Paludisphaera rhizosphaerae: one gene and its partner. The main gene of each other region encodes a partner of the protein of the gene in region 2 in a complex. Links are inferred from orthologs where the notes say so. Each region holds a gene or a part of one and is shown on either strand. Other genes may lie near its edges.

Region 1 (14,469 bases), on a different replicon or contig from region 2:
TCCAGGGTGACTTCCGAGGCCCCCCCTTCCCCAACGACCTTCGCTCTGCCGCCGACGCGAAGATCCCACAGCCCAGCCGCGCCCGGCTTCGGCCCGCAGCCGAGCACCGTCGCGGGAACCAGAACCGTCGCCAGGAACGCTCGACGGTCCATCCGAATGCCCTTCATTAATAGGAGTCCGACGACAGGACCTCGCCGCCGGCGAGGCTCGCCAACGCCCACCAAGTCGGTAGGGCGATCGAGTCCTTGAAGAATCGGGCGGAGCCGTCGGCCATCAGGCCGTTCACGCCGCCGGGGTGCTTGCTCCGCGCCGCGACGTTGAGCGAAAGCTGGTTCCAGAACGGGTCGCTCTTGTCGCTGTGCGGCAGACCGCCCCGGCAGTCGACCTGGGGATCGTTGGGGCGTCGGCGGTTGTTGTACATGCTGTGGCCGGGGGCGCCGTAGAACCACTTGCTGCCGCGCGTCACCTGGAAGCCGGGGGGCGAGTTGGTGACGCAGAGCGACTGATAGTCGGCGTCGGACGTGATCGGCGGGCCGCTCGTCGTATTGTTTCCCGTGATGACGAAGCCGTTCAGAGGGGCCTGGGCGAACGTCATCCCCGGGACCGACCGGATCGACTCCGCAATCACAACCGTGTTCGACGTCCCGTCCGTCACGGCCCCGATCGTTGTCGCCTTGTTCTCTGTGAACATGCCGTCGGGACGGATCCCCAACGCCGCGCCGGAGGCGTCCAACGGGCTCTGGACCACGGGGTAGAGGCTGCCGACGCAGACCGGGTAGTTGTGCATGCCGTAGTTCGTCTGGGCGTATTGCGGCGGGCTGGGGTCGCTGGGGCAGAGGAACGTCGAGATGAAGATGCCGCCGGCCGTGGTGTTGGCGGGGTCGATGTCGGGCGAGAGGTTGAAGTTGAAGGCGTTGAAGACGACGCCCAGCTCAATCTGAGGAAGGAGTTGGGCGTAGGCCCCCCACGTGTTCCCCCGGCCGGCGATATGGCTGTTGATCCGCCCTGGCGGGAAGGCGTTGTGCGTCGAGACGTAGTTGTGAAGCCCCAGGCCGATCTGCTTGAGGTTGTTCACGCATTGGGCCCGCCGGGCCGCCTCGCGGGCCGACTGCACGGCCGGCAGCAGCAGCGCGATCAAGACGGCGATGATGGCGATCACCACCAGGAGTTCGATGAGGGTGAAGCCTTTCGACTCGTGCGGCTGTCGCATGTCGCGTCCTCAGAGTGTGTTGGTCGCAGGTGTCGAGTTCGGTCGGATTGTAAACCGCCGGGATTCGGCTTGTACACTCGTCGTCGCACGGAGGGGAAACCGGCGCGGTCTCTTCTGGCCGCGGTTCGGCCTTGCCGGTAGTCTATCTGGACGCCGACGGGCCGCGCGGCCCGTCCTCGCTCTCCGTCGACGCAATCGGGGGGCCCCTTCCTTGTCTAGAGGCCCCACTCTTGAAGTTCCCAAGAAGGAGTATTGCATGAAGAGCCTGATCTGCGGCGCCAGCCTGGCGGTCTTGATCGTCGCCGGCCTGATCTCCGCCCGGGTCGACGCCGCCGCCGACGACCCGGCCTCCGTCGAGGTCGTCATGAAGAAGCTGTTCGCCGGCAAGACCGCTCCGGCCAAGTCGCTCCAGGCTGCCGCCAAGAGCGACTCGCCCGACTGGGCCAAGGTTAAGGAGGTCTCCGACCTCTTCAGCAAATACGCCCCCGACCTCGGCAAGAACGACCCCCCCAAGGGCGACAAGGCCTCGTGGGCGAAGCTGACCAAGGCCCTGACCGACGAGACCAAGAAGCTCGCCTCGGCCGCTGACAAGAAGGACTCCGGCGAGCTGAAGGCTTCCGCCAAGGCGATCGGCGGCTCGTGCAAGTCCTGCCACGACGCGCACCGCCCCGAGTGATCCCCAAGCCGTCGCCCGCGCTGATGCGAGGCGACGGCTCTCCTCCGCCCCGCTCTCGTTCTGAGACGCCTTCGATGCAGCATCCTCTCCTCTCGGTCAAGTCCTCGCGATTCACCGACAGCGTCATCCGAGGCATGTCGATCGAGGCCCGCCGCCACGGCGCGGTCAACCTTGCGCAGGGGATGCCGGATTTCCCCGCTCCGCAGGTCCTTAAGGACGCCGCCTGCCGCGCCATCCAGGACGACGTCAACCAGTACGCGATCACCTGGGGCGCCCACGACCTCCGCCATGCGATCGCCGAACACGCCGCCTGGCACCTGGACCTGACCGTCGACCCTGAATCCGAGATCACCGTCACCTGCGGCAGCACCGAGGCGATGCTCGTCGCCCTGCTCTCGATCATCAACCCCGGCGACGAGGTGATCCTCTCGCAGCCCTTCTACGAGAACTACTGGCCTGACTGCGTTCTCGCCGGCGCGACGCCCCGGTTCGTCCCCGTCCGTCCCCCCGACTGGAGCTTCGACCCCGACGAGTTGGCCGCCGCCTTCAATGACCGCACCAAGGCCATCGTGCTCTGCAACCCGAACAACCCCACGGGGGGCGTCTGCTCGCGCGAGGAGCTGGAGGCCGTCGCCGCCCTCTGCCGCAAGTGGGACGTGATCGGGATCACCGACGAGATCTACGAGCACATCGTCTACGACGGCCGTAAACACGTCGCTCTGGCGTCGCTCGACGGCATGTGGGAGCGGTCGGTCACGGTCGGCGGGATGTCGAAGACGTACTCCGTCACCGGCTGGCGGGTCGGCACGATCCTCGCGCCGACGCATCTGACCAAGGCGTTCCGCCAGGTCCACGACTTTGTGTCGATCGGCGCGGCGGCCCCGCTCCAGGAGGCTGGGGCCGTCGCCTATCGGCTGCCCCGCGAATACTACGACGGCCTCGCCGCCTCCTACCAGGCGCGGCGCGACCGCTTCAGCCAGGTGCTCTGGGACGTCGGCTTCGAGTTCGCCGCGCCGCAGGGGGCGTACTACATCATGGCCGGAATCCGCCCGTTCGGGGCGACCGACGACGTCGCCTTCGCCGAGAAGCTCGTGCGCGAAGTCGGCGTGGCGACCGTCCCCGGTTCCAGCTTCTTCCGCGACAAGGAACTGGGCAGGTCGTACGTCCGCTTCTGCTTCTGCAAGAAGGACGAGACCCTCGACGAGGCGGCCCGTCGCCTACAGGGTCTGAGAGAAGTTGGTTGAGGCGAACCTCCTCCGCTTCTCTGATCCTGTCGCCAAGAGATCGGAAATTCCCGTGGAGTGTCCACGAGAGACATCGCCTCTGGGGGGCAGTTGGCCTTGTCGAACTCAGGGCTGCTGCTTCGCTGCAGCCACAGAGCAAACCGCTGCATCTGGACCCGGATTTGGGATCATCATGAGTTGCGATGAGAAATATCAACACAGCAGAAGAAATTACGAAATTTTAAGTCGCCTGGGTCGTCCCTGTTTGATTGAATGACCACCGGCGGTGTCATGTCGACCGGCCAGGCCTCCGATCGGCGGATTTCTCGACGGCGACGTCCCGCCTACCGTCCTTATCAATTCAAAAACTCAGCCTTGCGTTCGCTCAAAGGCCTCTCCGACCGAGGCTCCCGGGCTTGCACGCCTTCAATGTTCGAAGGCCTCCCGCACACCGCCCCTCGGCGAGGGATTCCCCCCTTTCGACCAGGATGCTCTCCCATGACACCACTCCCACGTCGCGGCTTCACGCTGATCGAGCTCTTGGTGGTGATCGCCATCATCGCCGTCCTGATCGCCCTCCTGCTGCCGGCCGTGCAGGCGGCCCGCGAGGCGGCCCGGCGGGCCCAATGCGTCAACAATCTCAAGCAGATCGGCCTGGCGGTCCATAACTTCGAGAACGCCAACACCAAGTTCCCCGACGGCCAGGGGCCCGTTCCCAAGGTCTCCGGCGCGCTTACCGCCGCGTACATCCGCGGATCGATCCTGACGCTGATTCTGCCCTATATGGAGCAGGCTTCGCTGTACGGGGCCTTCAACCTGGACCTCGACGTCCACACCTATCCGGAGAACGAGACGGCGAGGTGTCAGCAGATCGCCTCGTTCGTCTGCCCGTCCGACATGACGGCCAACAAGATGACCGGCAGCAGCGGCCAGCCCTACGGATCGAACAGCTATTACGGCTGCATCGGCGCCACGGCCGCCCAACTCTTCAACACCCCCGCGGTGGGGACGGCGGAGACCAATACGATCCTGCTCGGCATTTTCAATATCACCTTCAATCTGACCGGAAGCATCGCCACCAACCCCGACTTCCGCAAGGTGACTAGCACGGTGACGATCGCCTCGATCACCGACGGCACCAGCAACACGGCGATGTTCTCGGAGACCAAGCGGTCCAGCCAGCCGTCGACGACGACCCAGATCATGGCCAAGGATATGGCCCATCGCTCGCAGGGTTGGACGACGACGGCCGGCAACTACGCGCCCCCCAGCGACTGCGATACCAGCACGTATCTGCCGCTGAACTACCGTGGCCTGCAGTATCACCGGGCGCTTCAGGCGATGTCCACCTACGCCCACACCGTCCCGCCCAACTACAAGGGCTTCGACTGCTTGGATTCAGCGGCCGGCGCTTCACACATTGCGGCCCGCAGCAACCACTCCGGCGGCGTGTGCGTGCTTAACGCCGACGGCTCGGTTCGCTTCGTCAAGGACTCGATTAGCCTGCCGACCTGGATGGCCGTGGGGACCCGCGCCGGCGGCGAGGTCATCAGCGCCGACGCCCTCTGATCTCAGCCCTTCAGCCAGCCGATCGAACGACCGGGCGGCGTCCCCTTGGGGCTCGCCGCCCGGTCTTGCTTTCCAACCATCCCGAACGAGAGACAGATAGGGGAACGCCATGTTTCGAACTATTGTCGCCCCGCTGATCGTCGCGGCCGGCCTGGGAGCCGTCGCCGGCTGCGACGGCGGTCCGACCGTGAACAACAGCGTCACGTCGGCCGAGTCCGAGAACGGCCCGCTCGCCCAGATCGGCGCTCTTTACGCCGCCTTCACCGACACCCAGAAGAAGCCGCCTTCGGGGATCAAGGACTTTGCCTCCTTCGCCGAGTCCATGCCCGAGGGAGTCCAGGGAGTGAGGTCGGGCAATCTGGTTGTGATCTGGAGCGTGAAACTCGACGACACGACCCCCGGCGGTAAGGGAGACTCGGCCGACGAGGTTCTCGCCTACGAGAAGTCGGTCCCGGATTCCGGCGGCTTCGTCCTGATGAAGAATCGCACGATCCGCAAGATGACCGCCGACGAGTTCAAGGCCGCGCCCAAGGCCGCCGGGACGATCGAGGACCCCGCCAAGGCCAAGGTTAAGAAATCCTGACGAAGGCCCCCGAGGCTCGCCTCCTCTCCGTCCTCGGCTGGGGGATTGACAGGGGGCGCAGCCGCGGTAGGATAAGTAGAACGTAGTCCCACCCGCGTCGTCCCTGTCGAGACGCATTGGCCTATGGGCGGAGCCGAGCTGTCGGCCCCCACCAACCTGGCGGCGCCCCGTGCGCGACAATTCCTCGGCGGCCCGCTTCCCGTGGGCCTCACCTTCTCATACAAGCGCCTCCGCGTCCGTCGCGGATCAGGCGTCCTCCGACCGCTTTTGCGAGCCAAGGGCGAGGCGCGATGATCGGATTTCGCGAGCTGGTGTTGATCGCGATGGTCGCCGCGGCGCTCTACGGCCGCTCGGGCGTGCTCAAGAGCGACCGCGCCAAAACCGTCATGCCCTGGATCAGCCCCGTCCGGCGAGGAGGGCGCAAGCCCCCCAAACCCGTCGGAGCCTCGTTGATTCGGGGCGACCGCCTCTTCTGGGCGCTCGCTTTGATCGCCGCGGCGGCCGTGGCCGCCTGGATCGTCACTCGGACCCTGATCGCCGCCGGACCTCATTGATCTGATTTCGAAGTCGACCCGACCGACCCTATTCGACCGACAGAGGACCCAGCCATGCCCCTGCCTCTCGCCTTCCTGCCCAACCTCGGCACGACGGAACTGCTCGTGGTGGCGTTCGTCTCGCTCCTGATGTTCGGCAACCGCCTCCCCAGCGTGATGCGGTCGCTCGGCAAGAGCGTGACCGAGTTCAAGAAGGGCGTCGCCGGCATCGAGGACGAACTCGACCAGGCCGTCAACGCCGACAAGAAGATCACCCCGCCGACCCCCTGACCCGGACCAGAAGCGGATCGACCGCCAGCGCATTACGGAGCCTGCCGCATGCTTCCGAATCTCGGGCCGATGGAGATGATGATCGTCATGGGGCTGGCCGTCTTGCTCTTCGGCAAGCGGCTCCCCGAGGTGGGACGGTCGCTCGGCAAGGGGATCGTCGAGTTCAAGAAGGGCCTCAACGAGGTCACCAGCGCCCTTGACGTCGACTCGTCGTCGTCCTCGGCGATCTCGAACTACACCACCCCGTACCAGGCCCCGAAGTCGTCCTACGAGGGCTCGTCGTCCAGCTCGACCACGGTCGACGAGACCGTCCCCAAGTTCGAGGTCCCCGGCGCAGTTTCGACCACCGCCGAAGCCCCTCCGGCGACGAACTGAGTCGTTGGCGGCTGGTAGGCTGGGTCTTCGGCCCAGCCTACGGGATGTTCGCGGGCCGTCGCGTCGGATCAGAGAAAATCCGCCTTGTGCCGCTTCGCCTCCTCCCGCCGGGCCAGCCGAACGGCCTGGCGGGCGGCGGCGGCCTCGTCGCGGAGGCGGTCGGCCTCAGTGACCGACAGCAAGGGGGGAACCTCGTGGGGGCGCCTCCCCTCGTCGTCGAGCGCGACGTAAAGCGCATAGCCTGAGCCCACCTTGCGCCGACCGGGGTGCTGCAAGGCCTCGGCGTAGATCTCGATCTGGGTCTCGATCGAGGTTCGCCCGGCGTGGGTGACCTCGGCGACGATCTCCACCCGCTCGCCGACGTAGACCGGGCACAGGAACGTCATGGAGTCCATCGCGGCCGTCGTGACCTGGCCCTTGCCGACGTGCCGCAGGGCCGAGACCGCCCCGCATTCGTCGGCCATCCGCAGCATGACCCCGCCGTGCAGCGTGCCGAACGGGTTAGCCTGGCCCGGCACTGTGAGGATCGAGAGGCTTACCCGCGAGTCGATCGCCGCGCGGGGGGCTGTCGGGTCCTCATTCCTGGGAGCGTCCATCGTCGACGCGATCTCCTACGCTGAAGGATCGCCCGCCGCGTCGTCGTTCTCCCGGTCGTTGCGGCGGACTTAATTGAAGTATAAGCCGAACGTCAAACCACCTGATCCAGCCTCGAAAGACCGCCGATGTCCCTCGCCTCCTCCGTGTATCGCGGCCCCGCCGCCGTCTCCACCTTTGAAGTCGCCGGCCGACCCATTCGACTGGTGCGTCCCGCCGACCCTGACCGACTGCTGGACGACCCGGACGTCCACGACCGCAACCGCGCCGACGACTACATGCCCTACTGGGCGTACGTCTGGCCCGGAGCCCGGATGCTCGTGGAGGCCGTCGCCGAGCTTTGGGGAGGCGTCGCGCCGGGGGACGACGAGGTGCTGGAACTGGGCTGCGGACTGGGCCTGGGGGGGCTCGCCGCAATGGCGCTGGGCTTCCGCGTCCGGTTCAGCGACTACGAACCCGCCCCCTTCGATTTCATCCACCGCAGCGTCTCCGAGAGCGGCTTCCCCGCCGACCGCGCCGAAACGCTCATCCTCGACTGGCGGCAGCCCCCTGCGCTGACCTTCCCCCGGATCCTCGGGGCCGACGTGCTCTACGAACGGCGGCTGGTCCCGCTGGTCGTCGACGTCCTCGACCGGATGCTCGCCCCCGGCGGCGAGGCCTTGCTGACGACTCCGTATCGGACCGCGTCCGAGGACTTCCCCGATCTGGTCGCCGCGCGGGGCTTCGCCTGCACGAGAGTCCCCGTCCGCACGGTCGACGAGGCCGGCCCTCGGCAAGGGACGGTCTTTCGGGTCGTCCGGCGCGATCGCTGACGGGAACGGCTCAAGCGGCTGGTCCGCCGTCGTCGATTTCCCAGAAGTGCTGCGATGTCGCGGCCGATCGACCAGGCGGAGGGGATCCCCCATGAGCCTTGAAGACTACAACCGCGGATACAACGCGGGATCGACGGGTTTCTCCACCGGTGCCCCGCGATCCGCGGCTGAGGTCGTCGGCTACTGGAACGGCGAGGCCGACCGGCGCCGTTGGGAAGGGCAGCAAGCCCCACCAGCGTCGTACGACCACTGGACCGACGCCGTCCGCGACTACGGGGCCGCGGGGGCTCTGACGGGACTCATCGTCGGCGGGATCTTCACCAAATCGATCCTGGGGGCGCTCGTCGCCGCGACGACCTTCGGGCTCGCGGCGGCCGGTGTTCTCACCTTCGCGGTGGGGGTGGTCAACGTCCTGGGTTGGATCTTCGGCGGCATCCCCAAGACGAAGCTTGCGCTGGTGGGCGGCGCCTGCGGGGCCGCCGCACATTGGGCGTTCGCCTCTCAACTGGGCGCCTACGCCCAGGACGGCCCGATGAGCTTCGCCATCCTCGGGGCTGTCGTCTGCATCGGACTGGCCGCCGCCTGGCGCGTGGCGACGGCTCCGTTTCGGCTGCTGGCCCGCCGCTGAGGCGTCAGCCCCGGTTCGAGCGCCCCGAAGCGATGATCTCGGAGACGTTCGCGATCCCGGCGTCGTCGAGGCGCTGGATCATCCCGTCGAGGACGTCCTCGGCCGCGCGAGGGTTGTAGAAGGTGGCGGTGCCGACCTGGACGGCCGAGGCGCCGGCGACCAGGAATTCGAGCGCGTCGTCGGCGTCGGCGATCCCCCCCACGGCGATGATGGGGAGCTTCGGCAGGGCGCGGGCGACGTCCCAAACGATCCGCAGCGCGATCGGCTTGATTGCCGGCCCGCTCAGGCCGCCGACGTCGTTGGCCAGGATCGGCCGGCGCTTGCGCCAGTCGATCGCCATCCCCCGGACGGTGTTGATGAGTGTGACGGCGTCCGCGCCGGCCTCGGCGGCGGCGGCGGCGATCGCGACGACGTCGGTGACGTTGGGGGTCAGCTTGGCGATGATCGGGTGCGGGCAAGCCTCGCGGGTCCGCCGCACCAGCCGGCCGACAGCGGCGGCGTCGACGCCCAGATCGAGCCCGTGGCTGACGTTCGGGCACGAGACGTTCAACTCGACGGCCGCCAGACCGGGCTCGTCACCCAGCGCTGCGGCCATCTCGACGAACTGATTCTCGTCTTCACCGGCGATATTCGCGATCACAGCCGTGCCGAGCGTGCGTAGGTAGGGCAGATGGTGCTCGCGGAAGTGGTCGATGCCGTCGTTGTCGAGGCCGATGGCATTCAGCAGTCCAGCACGGGTTTCGACGGTCCGGGGGGTGGGATTTCCCGCCCTCGGTCGCTGGGTGACGGTCTTGGGGACGACGCCGCCGAGGCGGTCGAGTCGGACGAAGCCCGCCATCTCGCGGACGTAGCCGAACGTCCCGGAGGCCGTCAGGACCGGATTCTTCAGTTCGAGCCGCCCCAACTTCACGCGCAAGTCGACCACCGTCGTCGGACTCCCTTCATATGAGGTTCACCCCAGCGCCACGGCTTCATCATGGCCTTTTCGAACCTTCGCTGCCAGGCTTTCGAGCGTAGGAAGGCGGGGGTCGGATTTAGGGATTCTGAAAATTGTAAGACATTGACAGAACGTTCTCGCCACGGGCGCCGCCGATGGATATTGTGATCGGTGCGTCCCTCGTCGACGAGGGCAAGTCAAACCGTCATCGATCTTGTTCGGTCGTCCTCTCCCGACAATTCGCGTTCAGGAGCCTGTCGCACATGTCCAGGTCTTCGAGGCTGCGCGCGTTCACGCTGATCGAGCTACTGGTCGTCATCGCCATTATCGCGGTGTTGATCGCCCTCTTATTACCGGCCGTGCAGGCGGCGCGCGAAGCCGCGCGCCGCGCCCAGTGCGTCAACAACCTCAAGCAACTCGGGTTGGCGATGCACAACTATCACACGGCGAACGATTCGTTCCCGACGGGTTGCATCCAGGGCGTCGGCGGCACGCTCGTCCCGGGGGCCTCGGCTTGCAAGACGAACATCTTCAGCAACTGCCAGAACACCCCGTGGTTTTGCTTGATGCTCCCCTACATCGAACAGGGGGTGCTCTCGAACGCGTACAACTTCCAGCTCGGGGCCGAGGGGCCCGTCCTCCCGCTGCCCCTGGGGATGATCGCCAATAGCACTGTGGCCACGACGAAGATGAGCACGTTTCAGTGTCCCAGCGACCGGATCAACCAGTTCCAGATTACCCCGGCGTACGCCGGCGGGGCGATGAGTTTCATCACCTTCACCAAGGGGAACTACGGGGCGAACTGGGGGAACCTGCAATGGGGGCAGGATACGACCCCGGCTGTCAGCCCGATGGTCGACCCGGCAACCGGGGCCCTGCCGACGTTCCAGAAGGGAGCGTTCGGGTTCTTCACGATGGGGATCGCGGGCATGACCGACGGGTCCAGCAACACGGCCCTCGCCGCGGAGGTGCTCCAGGGCGCCCAGTATGACGTCCGCGGCATGATGTGGTCGACGCTCCCCGGCGGTGCCTCGTACATGGCCCGGCTGGCGCCGAACAACCCGACCGACTACTACCGTTCGGGCATCAGCGGCGACTTCCTGAACCAGACGGTCTTCTGCGTCAGCGAACCCGTTCAGGGGCTCCCCTGCGTCGGCGGCGCCGGCGACAAGCTGGCCTACGCCGGGGCTCGCAGCAAGCACTCCGGCGGAATCAACGTCCTGTTCGGCGACGGCTCGGTGCGGTTCGTCAAGAACAGCATCAGCATGCCCACCTGGCTGGCGATCAACTCCGCAGCCGGCGGCGAAGTCGTTTCGTCCGACTCGTATTGATCGACGAGCGATCTCGGCCCCAACGACGCCGGCGTCCTGGCATCAGTGCCAGGTGCCGGCGCCGGGGTCGGCGACCCAGGCCATGATGGTGTGGGGGATGGAGTCGAGAGGCGCAACGTAACGGGCGGCCCCGCGCCGGATGGCCTCGCGGGGCATGCCGAAGACGACGCAGGTGGCCTCATTCTGGGCGATCGTCAGCGAGCCGGCCTCGCGCATTTCAAGCAGGCCGCCCGCGCCGTCGTCGCCCATGCCGGTCATGATGACGCCCGCGGCGGCGGGGCCGGCGGCCTGCGCGGCCGACCGGAAAAGAACTTCCACGCTCGGCCGGTGGAGGCAGACGGGCGGACCCTCGTTCAACTCGACGCGGTAGCCCGACCCGTGGCGTCGGACGAGCCCGTGCGAGGTCCCGCCGGGGATGACCAGAACTCGCCCTCGACGGATGGGCTCATGGTGGCGGGCCTCGACGACTTCCAACTGGATGCGGGGGTCGTTGTTCAGGCGTTCCGCGAAGGCGCCCGTGAAGTCGGCCGGCATGTGCTGAACGACGACCATACCGGGGGCGTCGGCCGGGAAGTGGGGCAGCAACGCCTGGATCGCCTGAACGCCGCCCGTGCTCACCCCAAGGACGACGATCGGCTCACCGAGGGTCGCCCGAGGGATGTAGGGAGCGTGCGGCAGGACGACGTCCGCCGAGTGGCGGGGGTCGGAGGCGGCCTGGGGGCGCTCTTCCCGCAACGGGAGCTTGCCGGCTCGGGCGGCGTTGCGGACGCTCTCCAGCAGGTTCTCCGACCACTCCGGCAGCCGAGCGGCGTTGAGCCAATCGGGCTTGGCGATTACCTCGATCGCCCCCATCTCCAGCGCCGTGACGGCCCGCTCGGCGACCGACGTGCACATCACCACGGGCATCGGGTGTTGCTTCATCAGCTTGCGGAGGAAGGTCAGGCCGTCCATCCGGGGCATCTCGACGTCCAGCACGATCACGCCGGGGACCGACCGGCTGAGCATGGCGACCGCCTCATAAGGATCGGCCGCGAGCGTGACGCGGAAACGAGGGTCGGATTCAATGATCGACTTGAGCCGCTGGCGGATCACGGCGCTGTCGTCGACGACCATGACCTCGATGGTGACGTGGTGGCCGGGAGGCGATGTTTTGGAGCGGTCGCGCAGGGCCATGGCGGACGGTCACTCCTCTTTCTGGAAGATCGACGGCGAGTGTTTGCGGAACATCGCCGGGACCGAGGGGAGGATCTCCCCGTTTCCCATCACCAGCCAGCCGCCGGGCCGGATGTGCTGGGCCAGCCGGTTCAACAGCGCCTGCCGATCGTCGTCCGAGAAGTAGATCGAGACGTTGCGGCAGAAGACCATGTGGAAGTCGGCGGGGATCGGCCAGATCCCGGTGCGGAGGTCGATGTGTCGAAATTTCACCAGGTCGCGGATCTCCGGGACGATCCGGAACGAGCCCTCGCGAGGCCCGCGGCCCAGTAGGAAGAAGCGTCGAAGTCGGGCCTGAGAGACCCCCTGGACGTCCCTGGCGGTGTAAATGGCGCCGGCGGCGACCTTCAGCATCTCCAGCGAGAGGTCGCTCCCCCAGATGTCGATGCGGGCGAGGTTGTGCTGCGGCAGCGTCTCGGCCAGCGCCATGGCCATGCTGTAGGGCTCCTGGCCTGAGGAGCAGCCGGCCGACCAGAGGCGAACCGGGGCCGACGGGGTCTCGCGGAGCCAGCTCTGGACCAGCTCGACCATGAACGTGAAGTGGGCCGGCTCTCGAAAAAAGGAGGTGTGGTTGACCGTGGACAGGTCGATCAACAACTGCGCCCCCCAGCCGGTGGGGTCGGGGCGCAGGGCCTGGTCATAGAACTGGGTGAAGCTGGCGATCCCTCGGGCTTGAAGCCGCGAGCGCAGGCGTGCCTGGAGCAGCCCCATGCGGTGCGTCTCCAGCGAGATGCCGATCTGGCTCCGGAGGAAGCCGACGACGCAGCCGAAGTCCTTCTCCGACCACGGATCGGGTTCGCCCGGGGGCGAGGATGGCGGCAGGCCCGACGACGCCACGTTAGACCCCCTCGCCGTTGATCGTGGCCAGCACGGAGAACACGCGGTCGACGTCCAGCACGAGCAGGAAGGCGTCCTGGTGGCGGATCAGGCCGCGGACGAACGGGGTGGTCTTGCCCAGCCCCAGTTGGGGGGACGGCTGGACCTGCTCAGGAGCGAACTCCAGCACGTCGGAGACGCGGTCGACCAGGAGCCCCGTCACGTCGGAGTCGTTGCCGGCCTCGTTCTCGACGATCAGGACGCTGGGCGCCCGGGCCGGCTTGGGGTCGATGGCGAGCCCGAACGGGATTCTCAGGTCATAGACCGGGACGACGTGGCCGCGAAGATTGATCACCCCCAGGAGGCATCGTGAGGAGCCGGGGACTTCGGTGATCGCCAGAACGTCGAGGACCTCCTGAACACGCAGGACTTCCAGGGCGTATCCCTCGCCGCCGAGGCGGAAGACGACGTAGGACTGGGCTCGGTCGCGGTCGGCGTCGGCGGCGGGCTCGGTGGTCGCGTCGATCATCCGCGGGGCCCTCCCGGGGCGTGGGGTCGCGTGGTCGCGTCGAATTCGACTCCGGCCCTCATGAGAATCGCTCGAAATTGTCGTCGTCGTCAAGGTTGACCACGACCCCGCCTCGAGGCGGCGGGACGATCCCCGGCGGCGGTCCCGGCGGCGGCAGCGGGGCGCCGTGGCCTCGGCCTCCGGAGCCGTTGTCGGTCGCGTGGTGGGTTTCGCCGCGCGGCATCTCGCCGAGATGCGCGGGGGGCCGTTTGGGAGGCCGGTGGTGGGCGATCCCTCGAGGTGGTGGGCCGCCCAGCGTGGGGGGCGGCGGCGATGAGGCGGCGCCGGCCTCCAGTCGGAAGAACTCCACCTCACGTTGGAGGCTCGACGACTGCTGGGCCAGGTCGGTCGACGTCGCCGCCAACTCGTGGCTGGCCGCGGCGTTCTGCGAGACGACGTCCTCAAGCTGCTTGACGCCGATGTTGATCTCGCGAATCGCGTTCATCTGCTCCTGGCTGGCGGCGGCGATTTCCGAGATCAGTTCGGAGGTGTCGCGGATCATGGGGACGGTTCGCTCCAGGAGCTGGCCTGCGTTCTCGGCCACGGCCACGCTCTTCTTGGCCAGGTCGCTGATCTGCTGGGCGGCCGCCTGACTGCGCTCGGCGAGCTTCTTGACCTCGCCGGCGACCACGGCGAACCCTCGTCCGTGCGGGCCGGCGCGGGCGGCCTCGATCGCCGCATTCAGCGACAGCAGGTTCGTCTGATAGGCGATGTCTTCGACGATCAGAATTTTCTGCGTGATCTCGCGCATCGCGGCCACCGTCTGATGGACGGCCTCGCCCCCCTTGCTCGCCTGGGCGCTGGCCTCGTTGGCAGTCCTCGCCGTGTCGCGGGCGTGCTGGGCGTTGCGGGCGACCGACCCATCCACCGACTGGAGGCTGGAGCCGATCTCCTGGAGCGTCGCCGCCTGCTCATGCGCCCCCTGGGCCAGTTGCTGGGCCGACGAGTTCAATTCGTTGCTCGCCGTGGAGACCGAGTCGGTCGTGTTGCGGATCTGGCTGATGACCTCCGACAGCTTGCCGACCACGGAGTCCGTCAACCCAGCCAGATTCCCCATCTCGTCCGATCGGACGATCCCCGTGCGGTTGTAGAGGTGCCCCTGATGCAGGTC
Region 2 (14,537 bases):
GCGGTGATGGCAAGCCCGAGGTTCCGACCGTCGTTCGGATTCACGTCCACGCACCGAAGACTGGCGGCGACGCCATCCTGACGATCGTCGCCATGGAAGTTCTCTTGGGATACGACAAGGTCCGACTCGCCGCTGGCGAACTCGACCGAAATTTCGTTGCTATCGAGGCGTCAGGCGACAATGGCTACAGCGGTTACGTCGATGGAGCGAAATGGGTCGAACGGCTTGGCGGCGAGAAGTTCGTCTCCACGATTCGGAGCAAGGTGAAGAAGGCCCGATCATACGCCGCCGCCGACCGACGCGCGGCGGCGTTCGACAGATTCTTCAGTCAAGTCGCCGCGGCGTCCGCTCGGATCGTGAGGCAGAACCAGGCCGAATACGACGCCCGAATCCGGGCCTTGCAGAGGGGCCGATGATCCACAACGAAGTCACGCCCCGAATTCAACAGCGGGAGGTCCGATTGATGTGGAAGCCTTTGAGCCTGGCCGTCCTCATACTTCTGAGCGCCGCCACGTCAGGACGTGCCCAGGTCCTCGTCCTTGAACCGGGTTCTACCCCCGAGGGTGACTATCTGCGCGGCTTGGGTTTCGCCGAACTGGCACGCGGGCTCGGGGCGAAGTCTTCTGCGCAGGCGGAGTCCATCCACCTCAACACCTGGATTCGTTTCAATGAGTACGTCGCCGCGTCCTTGGCCATGCAGAATTACCTTAACGCCATCCACCGCCACCAACTGCAGATGCAGCGGTTGGAGAACTACCGCAAGATCCACGACCGCATCCTCAACTCGCCGGAGGCACGCGACGTGGACACGGGGGATGCGCTCAACGAGATCCTTGAGAAGATGAACTCCGGTGTGAACTCGGAGTCCGTTCACAGCACCCCGGCGATCGGCCTGACCGTCGACGAGGTTCGCAGGCTCCCGTTCAAGGTGGCGGGGCTAGGGGCTCAGAGCTTCTCGATGAGGCGCCTGGTCCTCCGCCAGCGAGGCAAATGGCCCCTGGCGTTCCAGGACCCCCGCTTCGACGGCGTCCGGAAGGACTACGAGGACGCGCTGGCGAATGTCCTGGAGCAGGAGGTTGAGGGCGCGACGAGTATCGCGGCCATCGACAGGCTTTCCGCGGCCGTCAAGAACATGGGGACCGACCTCGAACGAGCGTTTCGCGATCGCCCCAACGATCGGCGCAACATCGAGGGCGCTCAGCGCATCCGCGAGTTGGAGAGTACGGTCGAGATGCTCAAGACCCACAGACTCCAACTCGCCCTGCACGATCTCGACCATTACTCCGGCACGACGGTCAACGATCTGCGGCAATACATGCGGAACCACAACCTTCAGTTCGGTGCCGCGGTCACCCCCGAAGAGAAGGCGATTTTCCCGGAGATTTACTCCAGGCTTCGCACCCATTATGAAATGGTCAAGAATCCCGAAGCCGAAGGCCAGCCCGCCCCGGTCCACCCCTGATCTATTCCCGGAGCATCCCTGTGGCCAGGAAAGCCGGAATCGCCGCTGGAGCTCTTGTCTACGTGATAGTTTCTTGCTGGTTCGTTGGGACACTCGGGCAGGTGCATAGGATTGGCTTGAAGGAGGCGGCGGCCCAGCCGGAGCCGCAGCGAGAGGGTTCCGCCGCCCTTCCTGCCGATCAGCCCGATCGTTCCAATTCTCTCGAGCCCGCCCCGCCGCCGATCCGTGTCGCCCCTGCGAGCGAGCCAGTCCCGGTCCCGGACCTGGCGACGAAATCGGTTGCGACGACCCAGCCCCTTGCAGAGGCCCCCGTCGTCGCTACTCCGGAAACGCAGCCTCCTGCCGAGACCAAAGCCGTCGACGCCTCGCCTGCACCCGCCCCCCCCGACGCTGCACCCAAAGCCGGCGACTCAACCTTGGATGCGAAGGCACCAATCGGTTTGGAGTCGATCAACCCATATTTCGCCTCGCGCGAAGCCAAGCGTAAGTGGGATTTGGATCAATTAACCGCCGACCAGGAATTGGAGTTGGGAAGAGAACTCAACCGCATGGTGATGCAATCTCAGTTGACTCGTCGATTCCAAAACGAGGACATGGAACGCAGATTGATGGAAGCCGCGGAGCCCATCCTGAAGAACTGCGAGAGAAAGGATGTTCGATACCGCTTTAACATCCTTGATTCGGACGCGGTCAACGCCTTCTCCCATCCAGGCGGCTACGTGTACGTTACGCGAGGCCTGATGAACTGGGCCAGCGAGGACCAGGATTACGTCCTGCAGTTTGCGCTGGCGCATGAGATCCATCATGTCGATCGAGGCGACGCGATTCGATGCCTGCGAACGCCTGCCTTGAAGGACCTGCCCTACGGGACGGGCGAGCTTTTCCTGATGTTCATTTTCCCTCGCAGCTATGGCGAGACGCTGGAGTTCGAGGCCGACGACTGGGCATTGCAACAACTCAAGAGGCTTTATTCCACACGTCGGGAGTGCCTCGCATTTCTGACGAACTTCGACCGATATGCGGGTGCGAACGGATTCCTTTCGGGCGATGTCAGGCCGGAGGACGAGCCTGACACCCCGCTATTTGAGTTGCATTATCGGGCTCTGCCGAGCGCGGCGGAACGACTCAAGCGGCTCAAGGACAAATTGCCCGCTCAGGCAGCTGAGAAGGCCGGCTGAGGACCGACGCCGTTAGTGTTTCGCAATGCGGCGATGAGACCGACGAGACCCGTCGCCATAAGCGTCAAGGCCGCGCAATCCGCGGGCATTCCCATCTGGTGAGTCGCCGCGGGGAAGATCCGCTCTGCGACAGGCTTCGCTGCCGAATCCGCGAGGACGAGCCCTTCGAAGGCCCAACGAGTCGGTGACAACGCAGCCGCGGGCCTGAGAATTGCGGGAAGGTCGGGGAGCATCGGGACGAGTCCCCCCAGGGACGCCATCGCAGCGACAAGCCCGATCGTGGCGGCAGCCTGCGGTCCTGTCCCTACAGGCACGCAAGACTTGATCAAGGCTGCGGCCGCGGCTCCTACGAATCCGGCGAGGGCGAGGATGATTAGAGCCGAAGGAAGCGCGGAGGGAGCCCCCAGGACCCCGAGCAGCGCGGCCTGAACGACGATCGACCCGACAACCCCCGCTAGGGCCCACGGTCCAGATACGCCCATTTGGCTGAGAGCGAGCACGTCTAGCGCCCCCAGCGCCGGTGCCGCCAATGCAAGGATGAACGGAGCGGTGAACCCTCCACCGTCCGCCAGTCTCGCACCAAGGCCGGCCAGCATCGGAGCGGCGGCGATTCCAGCCGCGAGTATCGCCATCTTGCTCTGGCCGATAGCCGACGTCTCGGCGGCCTTAACGGACAGCGATGGAGCGACCGTGGGCGGAACGGTCCCAAGAACACCGGACGTCGGCTGAGACGCGATCACTAGTGGGAGCGAGCCCCAAGAATCCTGTGTGAGCCGGAATCGGCTTGATCCCAGACTTAGGACGCCTTGGCGCGGTATGACGGTTGGCTTCTTAACCGGGACGTCATCGATGAACGTCCCATTCGCCGACCCGAGGTCTTCGACCATGACTTCGCCGCCGACCCTGGCGAGCCGAGCGTGTCTCGTGGAGACGTTCGGTAGAGCCACGGTGATATCGCAGTCAATCCCGCGACCGACGACGGCGGAATCCCCTTTAAGACTCAGATACCTCTCGGTCGAGGCGGCGGTCATCGACAGATCGGCGAACACCGGGGCAAGGTCGAGTTGATGGCTCGCCAAATGGACAATATCCGAGGCCGTGATCGCGACCCTATCGGCCCCCGCGAGCCGGTTGCCATTGACGTAAGTTCCGTTGCGCGAATCAAGATCCTGCAGGTAAACGACATCTCCTTCGCGGATCGCCTGGCAATGACGCCCCGAAACCGAAGGGACTGTTACCACAACATCGCATTCCGGTCTCGATCCGACGATCAGTGAGGTCTTCATTGTCGCAAGGCTCTCAATAGGCCGCATGGCGGCTCGTTCGTTACCCCGGCAATCACATGAAGTTCTAATCCATCGCCCGTTCGATGCTTTAGAGCGCCGACCGATCGGATTGCCCTGAATACAATGGAGGGTAGTCAGGAGGTGCATCGTGCGACCCTACTCTCAAGATCTTCGCGAGCGAATCCTGGCGACAGTGGCGGCTGGCGAGAGTTCCTTAGTTCCTTGCGTGAGATCGCCGCGCGGTTCCTCGTCGACGTCTCCACGATCGTTCGGCTCCTGAAGCGGTATCGCCAGACCGGCTCGGTCGATCCCAGGCCGCACGCCGGCGGACGTCGCCCTGTTCTTGGCGGCGACGACCTCAAGCGGCTCTGGGGGCTGGTCCGCGAGCAACCCGACGCCACCCTGGACGAACTCCGCGACCGCCTGGGCGTCGACTGCGGTCGCACGACCGTGGCGCGGGCGTTGAAGAGATTGAGGATCACCCGCAAGAAGACGGTCCTCCACGACGCCCAACGCGACACGCCCGAGGGTCGCGAGAGACGCACGGCGTTCCTCGAGGCGGCGGCGGGCGTCGACCCGAGGCGCCTCGTCTTCGTGGATGAGACCGGGGCGAACACGTCGATGACGCGGGCCTACGGCCGCGCCCCCGAGGGGGGGCGAGTGGAGGCGGCGGCCCCACGGTCGTGGACGACGCTGACGCTGATCTGCGACCTGCGATTCCGTGGCGCGACGGCCCCGTTCGTGTTCCGGGGGGCGACCGACGCCGCCGCATTCGAGACTTACGCGGAGAAGGTCCTGGCCCCGCGGCTGCATCGCGGCGACGTCGTGATCTGGGACAACGTGTCGCCGCATAAGGCGGCCGCGGTGCTGAAGGCCGTCCACCGAGCCGGAGCGGAGGTCATCCCGCTGCCCACCTCGAGTCCCGACTTCTCGCCGATCGAGGAGATGTTCTCGAAGCTGAAGGGCGAGCTGAGGTCGGCCGCGGCCCGCTCGACTGACGCCGTGATCGACGCGATCGGCGACGCCTTGCGCAAGCATCATCACACCGCAAGACATCGTCGGCTGGTTCAATTCCCGCACAATGTACGCGATGCGATAGGTCGGCGCTCTAGTAGCCGTCGGCAAAGGATCAGCAACCACAGGCGACTCAACGGCCCGGAGTTTTGCTGTCAGCAGAAATACTGCCTTGACAGGCACTTAAGGGCGAGATTGGGCGAGTTTCACTGCCACCCCTTAATTCCTTCGGGCGGCCTCTCTCCCTAAGTCATTTGCTCGCATGATGTTAAAGTGCCCCCCGTAGGACTCGAACCTACAACCCGCTGATTAAGAGTCAGCTGCTCTGCCAATTGAGCTAGGAGGGCGATGGCAGGTGGGATTGATAGGAACATGATGCCGAGTCGTCGTCCCATTTTCAAGGGGGTGGCGGGGCGGAAATTGGAAATCGCGTTCGAGAATCGGGAGGCTGGGCGGCTGGGGCTCGTGATTTGTAGGATTGCGATGCGGGGAGGACTATAATTCGACAAGAGGCGGTGGAAGCGGGGCGGCAACGGACGCGCTCGGGGGGCTGGCGGATGCGGAAGGATTTGGACGACGTCATCCAGGGGTGGCCCTACGATCCCGAGCCGGGGGAGGTGCTGGCTCGTGAGATCCGCGCCCGGGACGGTCGCAACGTCCTGCAGATCCGGATTGAGCTGGGGGTGCTTCAACTGGAGGTCGCCGGTCGTCCGGACGGCTCCCGGCCGCATGGGGCGACGACCTATCTGGACTACCTCCGCTACCATGCCGCCAACCGAGGGACCAGCGAGAGTCCGGGCTCGAACTGGGTGATGTCGCAGCACCATTGCGTCGAGGCTGACCGCGAGTTCGTCCAGTTCTATCACCGTCGGATGGCCTGGCTCTCGCTCCGCCGTTACGAACTGGCCATCCGCGATTCCGACCACACCCTGGCCCTCATGGACTTCGTCCGAAAGCACGGGGCCGACGAGGATTACATCGCCTCACACGAGCAGTTCCGCGGGCTTGTGCAGTTCCACAAGGCCCAGGCGCAGGCGGCCATGGCCCTGGAGCGGCGACGGCCCGAAGAGGCCATCGACGCCCTCCGCGACGGCGTTGAGAGGATCGCTCTGCACCAGCGGACCTGGTGGGAGGAACGCGATGCGACCGAATCCCCCAACCCGTCGCTCATCGAACAACTCCGCTTGAACGAGCAGGAAATTCGTCGCAACTACGCTGTGGAAAAGACTTTGCGAGAGCAGCTCGATGAGGCCGTGGCCCGCGAGGACTACGAAGCGGCCGCTCGCATTCGGGACCAGATCCGCGCCCAGCAGGCCAAAAGTCGACGCTGATCTCTTACTTCATCAATGCGAGGGGCGGGACCAGTCGACCCGGTCGGCCGGGAAGACGGGGCCCTCGACGCAGACGCGGCGGAGGTCGGGTCGGCCGTCGTCCTGGAGGATCGGCGTCACGCAACTGAAGCAGGCTCCGAAGCCGCAGGCCATGTGGTTTTCCAGGGAGACGTCGCACGCGACGCCGTGGTCGCGAGCCAGGCCGGCGACCGCCGCCAGCATCAGCGGAGGGCCGCAGGCGACGATCTTGGCGGGACGCTGACCGGCCTGGAGCCGCTCGGCCAGAAGCTGGGTGACGAACCCCGCACGGCCGGCGGAGCCGTCGTCGGTCGCGACCTCCACCCGGATCCCCGCCCGCTCGAAGTCCGCCACGCCGGCCAGCAGATCGGCCGATCGAACGCCGTAGAGCAAGGTCGCCGACTCGACGGGGGAACCCTTGGGCGATTCGCCTTCGCCGTAGGTCGTCGCGCCCAGCCACTCGCGGCCGAGGGCCAGGAATGGAGTCTGGCCGACGCCGCCGGCGACGAAGAGGGCGTGGCCCGGGCCCGGCGACGGCCCGAAGCCGTTGCCGAGCGGACCCCAGACGTCGAGCCGGTCGCCGGGTCGCTTACGCGAGAGGGCGGCCGTCCCCCGGCCGATCACCAGGTAGACGACGTCGAACGAGACCGGCTCGCCTGTCCCTTTGCGTTGAACGTCGTAAAGGGCGAACGGTCGGCCGAGCAGGGGGTCGTCCGCCCCCTCCTCAGAGGCTCGCACCATGACGAACTGGCCGGGGAGGATCCGGCGCGCGATCTCGGCGGCGTCGAGCCGCAGGAGGAACGTGTCCCGCGCGATCGGCCTGTTCTCCAGGACGAGCGCGGCGGGACGCATCAGGGCGTTGTTCGTGCAGAGGTCGCTCATGAATCCTCGCCCGGTCGCTTCCGCTTGACTCCGGCCGCCTTGCGCAGCGGACGCCGCTTCGGCATCGGCCGCTTGGGCGGGCCGCCCGGCCCGGCGTTCTCGGGCGTCTCACGGTAGACGTTGTCCAGCCCGATGATCCGCCTTCCCCTCGGTTCGGGCGACGGCGGCCCTTCGGGGCGGGGAGGACGCTGCGACGGCGGCGGGCCGGCGGGACGCGGCGGACGCTGGGACGGCGGCGGACCCGGCGGTCGCGGCGGCAATCCGCCTTCGGGTTGATAGCCGCCCTTCCCGCGTGGCGGCGGTCCCCCTTCGGGTCGGTACGGAGCCTTCCCGCGCGGCGGCGGTCCGCCTCCTTCCGGTCGGTATGCGGCCTTGCCGCGCGGCGGTCCGCCTTCGGGCCGGTATCCCTGGCGACCCTTGCCTTGCGGGCGTGGCGGCGGACCCTCCGGGCCTTCCTCGAAGTGCTGGCGGGGCGGGCGGACGCCGCTCGGCGATCGCTCCGGACGGGCGGCGCGGCGATCATCGTCGGGACGGCCCTGGGGAGGGCGTCCCCGGCGCTGGGATGGGGGCGAGCCGAGAGCCTCGGGGTCGAACTCGCGTCCCCGGCGCGGCGGCGGTCCCTGATCGCGACCTTCGGCCGAATGCGGCCGGCGCGGGCCCTGGTCGGGCTTGCGACCGCGGGGGCGGGCATCGGGGGCGAGGTCGCGCGGCGGCGAGATGGCGATGCCGGACGCCACCTTGCGGAGCATGTCGACCTCGGTCCTTGACAGCGGCCGGGCGTCGCCGACGGGGATCCCCTTCAGGCTGATCGGGCCGATGGCGATGCGCGTCAGCGACATGACCTTGTGGCCGAACTTCGCGAGCATCCGGCGGACTTCGCGCTTCTTGCCTTCGGCCAGCACCAGCTCGATGATGGTCGCCTCGCCCTGCGTGCCGACGACCCGGGTGCGCTTGGCGCGGACCTTGCCGTCGGAGAGCCAGACGCCCTCGGTCAGCCGGGCCAGGACTTCCTGGCTGGGCGTGCCGGCCACGACGGCCCGGTAGATCTTCTCGACCCCGTACCGCGGGTGGGCCAGCTTGTTCGCGAACTGGCCGTCGTTGGTCAGGATCATCAGCCCGGTGCTGTCCTCGTCGAGCCGTCCCACGGTGTAGACGCGCTCGGGGACCGAGGGGAGTAGGTCGACGACGCGGGGCCGGCCGGCGGGGTCCTCATTCGTGGAGACGTAGCCCTTGGGCTTGTTCACCGCGTAGTAGACGTGGCGCTCGGCTTTGAGCTTCTCACCGTCAAGGGCGATCGTGACCTCGTCCGGGTGGACCCGCGCGCCGAGTTCCTTGACGGTCTTGCCGTCAACCGTGACGCGGCCCTGGAGGATGTACTCCTCGCACGCCCGGCGTGAGCCCAGGCCGGCCGAGGCCAGAACCTTCTGGAGGCGTTCGCCCTTCTCGGCCTCGGGGCTGGACTTCAACGGCTGGCGGCGCGGCTTGCGGGGCGCACCTTCGCCGGTCGTCCGACCGCGCGGCGGCCTGCGATCGGCCGGTCCCGACGGCGGGCCTTGACCCTGGCCGGCGCGCGGCGGCTTGCCGCCAGGTCCCGGCGGACCCTGATCCTGGCCGAACCGCTTGGGCTTCCTCCCCGCGCCGGAGAGACTCCGCTGGGGACCACCGGGCGGACGCGGACCGCCCCCTTCCTGTCGCGGCGGACGTTTTTTACCGCCGCCCGGATTCGAACGTCGTTCGGCCATGGCCCACGCTCCTCGTCTTTCTTGATGCACGGCAGCGAACGGGCCACCGGAACCGATTCGACCGCTCGCGAGAAACGTTGCACCCCCCGCGCGGCTGGACGACTTTCATCTTACGATTTTCCGCCCCGCTTCCACCAGCGGTTGCGCCGGCTTCGATACGACATTCGCGGCGGGTTCGTTCGCGCGGAACGGTCCCAATTCGTGAAAGCCCATGCTCTTCATAGGCTCCACAGAGCCAGGGAGTTGCAGCGCTCGGCGACTCTCGGGAATTGGCTTCGATCGACCAATTTCCGAGAACCCTCGCCCCCAACGTCTCATCCTGATGGTTGGAACTGACTGGCGTGGCCGCACGAGTTGGGCCATGGAATGACGACGGACGTGGCCGGATCTGCCGACGCCCGAGTCGGGCGGGTTCGGTTGGGTTCGATCGTCCGTCGCTGTTGCTCTGTCCTGGGAGGGCAAGTCTATGTGGGGAATGGGCTTGCGTTAGAGAATCCGGCGGCGTGATCGGGTTCGATCGACCATTTTCGTGACACTCCTCGATCAATACCACCGAAGAAAGACGGATCTGGGTTTCATCGCCACGCAAGCGTGGCCCCGGCCCCCGATTCCAACGTTTGACCCAGAAATGGCTTCCGGCCGGTACTGGTGATCTTGAGCGAGGAGCGTCCATTTCTGGATCGCCCTGGGCCCACGGCGCCGGCGGATGAAATGAAGCGAGAGCGACCATGTCCGCCTCGCAGTGAATGGGTTCGTTCGTCGACTTCATCGTGGTCGCGCCCCTCTCTCAACGCCGCCGATCGTCCGTCGTCGTGCGTGCTGATCACACAACCCTCCATAAAGGAGTAGGGGCTATGACCGCAATTTTTGGTCGCGGAATTGTGGGATTTCGATTCCCGAGTCAGCATCCCCCCCGAGTGAGCCGTCCTTCGCCACGACGCCTCTGACGCCCAGTATGGATTGGGCTGATCTTGACGTCTGGGGTTGAGAGAGCGATGGTCTCAATGCATTCGACCGTGGTGGAGGCCCGGCCGAGGAGTGGGACTTTCCATGGAGGGGTCATGTCGTCGGGACGCTGGATGATGGCGGCGGGTTTGATCTTCCTGGTCGCCTCGGCCCCCACCGCTTCGGGGACGCCGCTGTACAAGGTGACGGACCTCGGCTCGGACTACCGACCGGTGGCGATGAACGATTCCGGCCAGGTGGTCGGTGTGTCGAGCCAGAGCCCCGGTCTCCCTCCTTACGGCTATGGACCCTGGGTCGCGGGCGTCTATCGCGACGGCCGCTGGTCACAGGTTCCGTCGCCGGCACCGACGACCTCAGCAGTTTTCGCAGGCATGCCCATCTACTCGTCTCCGATCGGAATCACGAGGGCCGGCGACGTCGTGTTTTCGGAGTCCTGGACCTGGAAAGACGGCCCCCTGACGCGTGATCGCGTCGAATATCGGACGACCGCCTCCAACTCGGAGGGATGGCAAATCGGCGTGGCGACCGACTACCACTGGTCGAACCTCAACGGCGGTCAGAATGAGCAACGCTCCATCCTGCTGTCGCCCGCTTCGGCAAGGACCGGATCGGTGGATTCCGACGATGTTGCATCAGCGGGTGGGCTGGCCGGGGACCCCGCCAAGTGGGCTTACAATAGGTGGCGAGGCGTAACGACCGCCGCCGCCCTGAATGATCATCTCGAGGTCGCGGGGACCTCCCAGCCCTGGCCGGGGGACCCCTCGCACGCCTACTTGAGGGATCGGACTGGAAAGTCTGTGGATCTGGGGACGCTCGGCGGCTCATACAGCTCATCGGCCGGCCTGAACAACCTGGGCGAAGTCGTTGGGACGGCGGAGACCGCGAATGGAACGTTGCACGCCTTTGTCTATCGCGACGGAAAGATGATCGACCTGGCGCCCGACTCAATCGGATACTCCATCGCCAGTGCGATCAACGACGCCGGGGTGATCGTCGGCCGAGCCGAAGACGAGGAAGGAAACTTCGGCGCTCTCTTCCGCGACGGGACCGCCCTTCGGCTCGATCAGCTTGTCGACGCGAGTTCGGGATGGTTGATCACGAGCGCGATTACCATCAACCAGGCGGGCTGGATCCTCGCGGAAGGCGAGAAAGACGGCGTCGATTCGTATCTCTTGCTCACGCCGCTCGACGAGACGCCTGTCCCCGAGCCCTCGGTCCTGATCGTGCTTGGGGTCGGCGGACTGGTCGTGAGCCGGCGGCTGCGAAACGGCTTCAACGGTCAGGCCGCCCGCCGAATAGCCGATTGAAGACTCGCAGCGGCAGAGGCGATCGAAACGGCCGGCGCTCTAGGTCATCGCCTTCGTCTTCACCTTTCGAGGTGGTTGCGTTTGCCTCAGCCCTTGGATTCCCCCCCTCATCCGGCCGCTTTGCGGCCACCTTCCCCCTGTATGGTCCGGATGAGGGCCAACTCGCGGAGCCCTTTCAGGACCCGCTCCCGGCGGGAGAGGGACTTCAAGGCGCCGAGGCGCTCTTCGCCGTCGCCCGCTTTGTGGGGCGGGGCCGTACGCGGTTGGGGAGTGGGTCGCCGGTTTCGCGGTCGAACTCGTCGGGGCTGAGCTTGTCGGGCGCGACGTCGTTGGTTCGTTGCTGCCAGTCGGCGAGGGTCTTGCGCATCTCAACGAGCGTCTCGGCGTACTTCGGGTCGGCGGCGAGGTTCTTGAGTTCGTGGGGGTCGGCGGTCAGGTCGTAGAGTTCCTCGGCGGGACGGGGGCTGAAGAAGCAGGTGGACTGCTCGGGGGTGAGCTTGCCTTCGTCGCGGAGCTTCCGCATGGCAACGAACGTGGGGCTGCGGACGGCGTCGGCGGGCGGGTTGAGGTTGCTCTCGCGGTCGTCGTTCTTCACGTACCGGAATCGCTCGGAACGGACGGAGCGGCCCCGCGCGGCGTAGTCGTGCCAGTTCCGCTCGGCGATGATGACGTCGTTGATCCTGGCAGTCGGGTCGCGGAACAAGGGCGAGACGTCCTTGCCCTGGAACGTCGGGCCGGGCTGGACGCCCGCCAGCTTCAGGAACGTGGGGGCGAGGTCGATCGTGCTGACCAGGCTGTCGCAGCGGGCGCCGGCCGGCATTCGGCCGGGCCAGCGGGCGATCAGAGGCGTCTTGACGCCGCCGTCGTAAACGGTGGTCTTGAACCGGGGGAACGGCCGGCCGTTGTCGCTGAGGAACAGGACGAGCGTGTCGTTCGCGACCCCCTGGCGGTCGAGTTCGTCGAGCACAGCGCCGACGAAGTGGTCGAGTCGGCTGATCTCGTCGTAGTAGAGGGCCAGGTCCTTGCGGACCTCGGGCGTGTCGGGCAATTCAACGGGGACCACGACGTCTTCCGGGCGGTGGGGCGTTGGGATCGTGTTCGGCTGGTAGTCGCGGTGCGGGTCGAGAGACGCCAGCCAGAGGAAGAAGGGCTTGTCTTTGGGACGGTCGCGCAGGACGGGGACCCACTGGTCGCAGCCGCTCTGCGCGGCGCCCGCGCCCTCGAAGGCCAATTTGTCCCCCGCGTCCTTCCCGGTCCCCAACTGATAGCCCGCGGCGTTGGCCTCGCGGACGACGTCGAACCGGTTCTTGACCGCGCCGCCGAGATGCCACTTGCCGGCCGCGGCCGTCCAGTAGCCGGACGCCTTGAGCTTCTCGACGAACGTGACTTGCTCCTTCGGCAGCGGTTGATGCAGCTCCTGGGCGTCGGTGTTGTGGGGATAGCGCCCGGTGATGATGCTGCAACGACTGGGGCTGCACGAACTGGCCATGACGAAGGCCCGGTCGAAACACATCCCCTCGCGGGCCAGCCGGTCGATGTTCGGCGTCCCGACGTGCGGGTTGCCGAACGGGCCGCAGTCGTCCCACGCCAGGTCGTCGGCGATCATAAGGACGATGTTGGGAGGCTCGGCCGCGCGGACGGAGGCAAGCGACAGGATGGCGAGAATTCCCGTCAGGAGAGTCAGCCTCATGGTTATGTTCTCGCTCCTCAGGTGGCTCGTTGGTCTATCGTGATGGTCGACGCCACGGGAACAGGGCCCTGAGTCGGGGCTCGCGAAGCAGCAGACCGCCCCAGACGAAGGTCGCCAGGATGCTGGGGAAGGCCAGCTCGAACGGCGACCCATTCATACGCAGGTGGGTCCAGGTGGCCCCGCCCAGGTAGCCGGTCAAGAGGACCGCGCCCAGGACGGCCGTCTGCGGGATCGCGTAGAGCAGCGTCTGGACCAGCAGGATCCCGCCGATGATCGGGATCGTCCACACGGGGATTTCCAGTGGGGCACTGGCTTCGAGGACGGGGCCGGCTTTCACGACCTTCATAACGCCGTCCATCACGAGGAAGAGGATGGCCAGGGTTGATAAGACCATGCCGGTCCAGGCGGCCGTGGTGCGGGTGCGGGGCGTCGAGGTCGTGGGGATCTCGGCGTCGATCGTCATGCGTGGTCTCCAAATCGAGGGGGCAGCCAGCCACGTTCGACGCAGTCGCGGAACGACCAGCCGCCGCCGGCCTCGGTTTTGTAGGTCCAGAAGAACCAGCCGCGGCCGGTCTCGTAGTTGAGGAGCTGGGCGTCGCCGTAGGCGCGGACGGCGGCGTCGCGGGCGAAGCCGTGGAGCCCGCGCAGCGATTCCGGCGGCAAAGCGCACGACCACTCGCCGACGATGCAGGGGAGCGTCTTCTGGAGCGACGCCACCCGCTCCTCGCGATCCGTCAGGGCGAAGCGGATTTGATCCCGGATCGACCGCTTCTTGTCCTCGTCGGTGAAGCACTGATAGCAGTGTGTGTCGATCACCACGTTCTGATATTCGGGAGGCTGCATGAACCCGGACCACTCGCCGGGGCGGAAGCCGTCGTGGATCACGACCGAGGCGCGATCGGCGGGGATGTGCTTGCGGACGAGGGTGTATGCGTCGCGGTAGAAGCCTTTCAGGATGTCCATCGGGACGTCCCAGCGGGGCTCGTTGAGGAGTTGGAAGCCGATCAGGTTGGATCGTGAGCCGAAACGCGCGGCGAGGTCGTCGACGATCCGCAGCGAGTGCTCGACGTTCTCGCGGCTGGTGTGCCAGCCGAGCGTCCCCTGCCGTCCGCTGTGGTCCCACGCGTTTTGACTGCCGGGGACGCCGTGGAGGTCGAGCAGCACGCCCAGACCGTTAGCGGCGGCCGTCTCAAAGGCCCAGTCGAGCGTCTCACGGGCCGGGACGAAGGGCGGGTTTTCCTCGGACGCGCCGTAGTTGATCGGGATGCGAACGGAGTTGATCCCGCGATCGGCCAGCCAGCGGAGGTCGTCGGCCGTGATCCAGGTCTCGCGGTGTCGCTTCAGGCGCTCGGCCGCTCCCTTCGGGCCGAGTTCCTGGCTGAGCGAGTATTCGTCCTCGGCCTTCGTACCGGCGTAGAGCGTGGGGGTGATCCACTTCTCCAGGGCGAGCCAGCCGCCCAGGTTCACGCCTCGCCACTTGGTCGCGGGCCTCGCCGCCGACGCGCCGTCTTCGGTCGCCGTCGACCATCCCGCCAGATTCACCGCGCCGACCGCCGCGGCGCTGTTCAGGAACGTCCGCCGTCGCATAATCGTCGTCCTCCCGGCCCGCGGTTCGTTGGGGCCGTCCCCGATTCTAACGGGGGGAGTGGACGCGAGACAGC

Evidence for each region.
Region 1: the proteins of G5C50_RS05915 (region 2) and G5C50_RS16865 are in contact, whole or in part, in a crystal structure (PDB 5UE9), measured with the Lactococcus lactis proteins. The link is inferred for Paludisphaera rhizosphaerae from one-to-one orthologs. Residues at the interface, in WP_023189152.1 of Lactococcus lactis: Leu4, Gln5, Ala47, Ser48, Met49, Leu50, Leu51, Arg52, Arg53, Met95, Leu98, Arg223, Met224, Ala225, Cys226, Ile228, Gly229, Ala230, Cys231, Tyr232, Ala233, Val235, Glu236, His237, Asn243, His244, Ala245, Lys247, Glu250; in WP_025017116.1 of Lactococcus lactis: Gly25, Phe27, Phe29, Glu32, Tyr33, Lys35, Tyr36, Lys48, Phe56, Thr60, Pro61, Arg62, Val63, Ala64, Glu65, Thr66, Ala67, Ser68, Gly69, Met70, Ile74, Gln77, Pro223, Glu251, Phe274, Ala275, Pro277, Phe278.

The regions. Positions count from the first base shown.
Region 1 is NZ_JAALCR010000012.1:80,438-94,906, reverse strand. What follows is about bases 7,460-10,391. They hold G5C50_RS16865 (dihydroorotate dehydrogenase), read right to left. Parts: upstream 9,420-10,391; coding sequence 8,499-9,419; downstream 7,460-8,498. Other genes in these bases: G5C50_RS16860 (DUF1559 family PulG-like putative transporter), read left to right, coding at 9,695-10,391; G5C50_RS16870 (hypothetical protein), read left to right, coding at 7,958-8,494; G5C50_RS16875 (class I SAM-dependent methyltransferase), read left to right, coding at 7,460-7,866. Outside these bases: G5C50_RS16925 (hypothetical protein), read right to left, coding at 1-152; G5C50_RS16920 (DUF1559 family PulG-like putative transporter), read right to left, coding at 167-1,210; G5C50_RS16915 (cytochrome c), read left to right, coding at 1,467-1,886; G5C50_RS16910 (pyridoxal phosphate-dependent aminotransferase), read left to right, coding at 1,961-3,130; G5C50_RS16905 (DUF1559 family PulG-like putative transporter), read left to right, coding at 3,608-4,678; G5C50_RS16900 (hypothetical protein), read left to right, coding at 4,788-5,261; G5C50_RS16895 (hypothetical protein), read left to right, coding at 5,552-5,815; G5C50_RS16890 (Sec-independent protein translocase subunit TatA/TatB), read left to right, coding at 5,870-6,085; G5C50_RS32715 (Sec-independent protein translocase subunit TatA/TatB), read left to right, coding at 6,134-6,460; G5C50_RS16880 (acyl-CoA thioesterase), read right to left, coding at 6,529-7,056; more of G5C50_RS16875, read left to right, coding at 7,183-7,459; more of G5C50_RS16860, read left to right, coding at 10,392-10,762; G5C50_RS16855 (protein-glutamate methylesterase/protein-glutamine glutaminase), read right to left, coding at 10,805-11,935; G5C50_RS16850 (CheR family methyltransferase), read right to left, coding at 11,945-12,811; G5C50_RS16845 (chemotaxis protein CheW), read right to left, coding at 12,813-13,319; G5C50_RS16840 (methyl-accepting chemotaxis protein), read right to left, coding at 13,378-14,469.
Region 2 is NZ_JAALCR010000003.1:338,350-352,886, reverse strand. Bases 5,228-8,227 are described here. They hold G5C50_RS05915 (dihydroorotate dehydrogenase electron transfer subunit), read right to left. Parts: upstream 7,172-8,227; coding sequence 6,284-7,171; downstream 5,228-6,283. Other genes in these bases: G5C50_RS05910 (pseudouridine synthase), read right to left, coding at 7,168-8,227; G5C50_RS05920 (UvrB/UvrC motif-containing protein), read left to right, coding at 5,498-6,271. In the rest of the region: G5C50_RS05950 (serine/threonine protein kinase), read left to right, coding at 1-416; G5C50_RS05945 (hypothetical protein), read left to right, coding at 464-1,462; G5C50_RS05940 (M48 family metalloprotease), read left to right, coding at 1,579-2,640; G5C50_RS05935 (FHA domain-containing protein), read right to left, coding at 2,616-3,926; G5C50_RS05930 (IS630 family transposase), read left to right, coding at 4,149-5,189; more of G5C50_RS05910, read right to left, coding at 8,228-8,913; G5C50_RS05905 (hypothetical protein), read left to right, coding at 9,975-11,186; G5C50_RS05900 (sulfatase family protein), read right to left, coding at 11,392-12,876; G5C50_RS05895 (DoxX family protein), read right to left, coding at 12,911-13,339; G5C50_RS05890 (glycoside hydrolase family 5 protein), read right to left, coding at 13,336-14,463.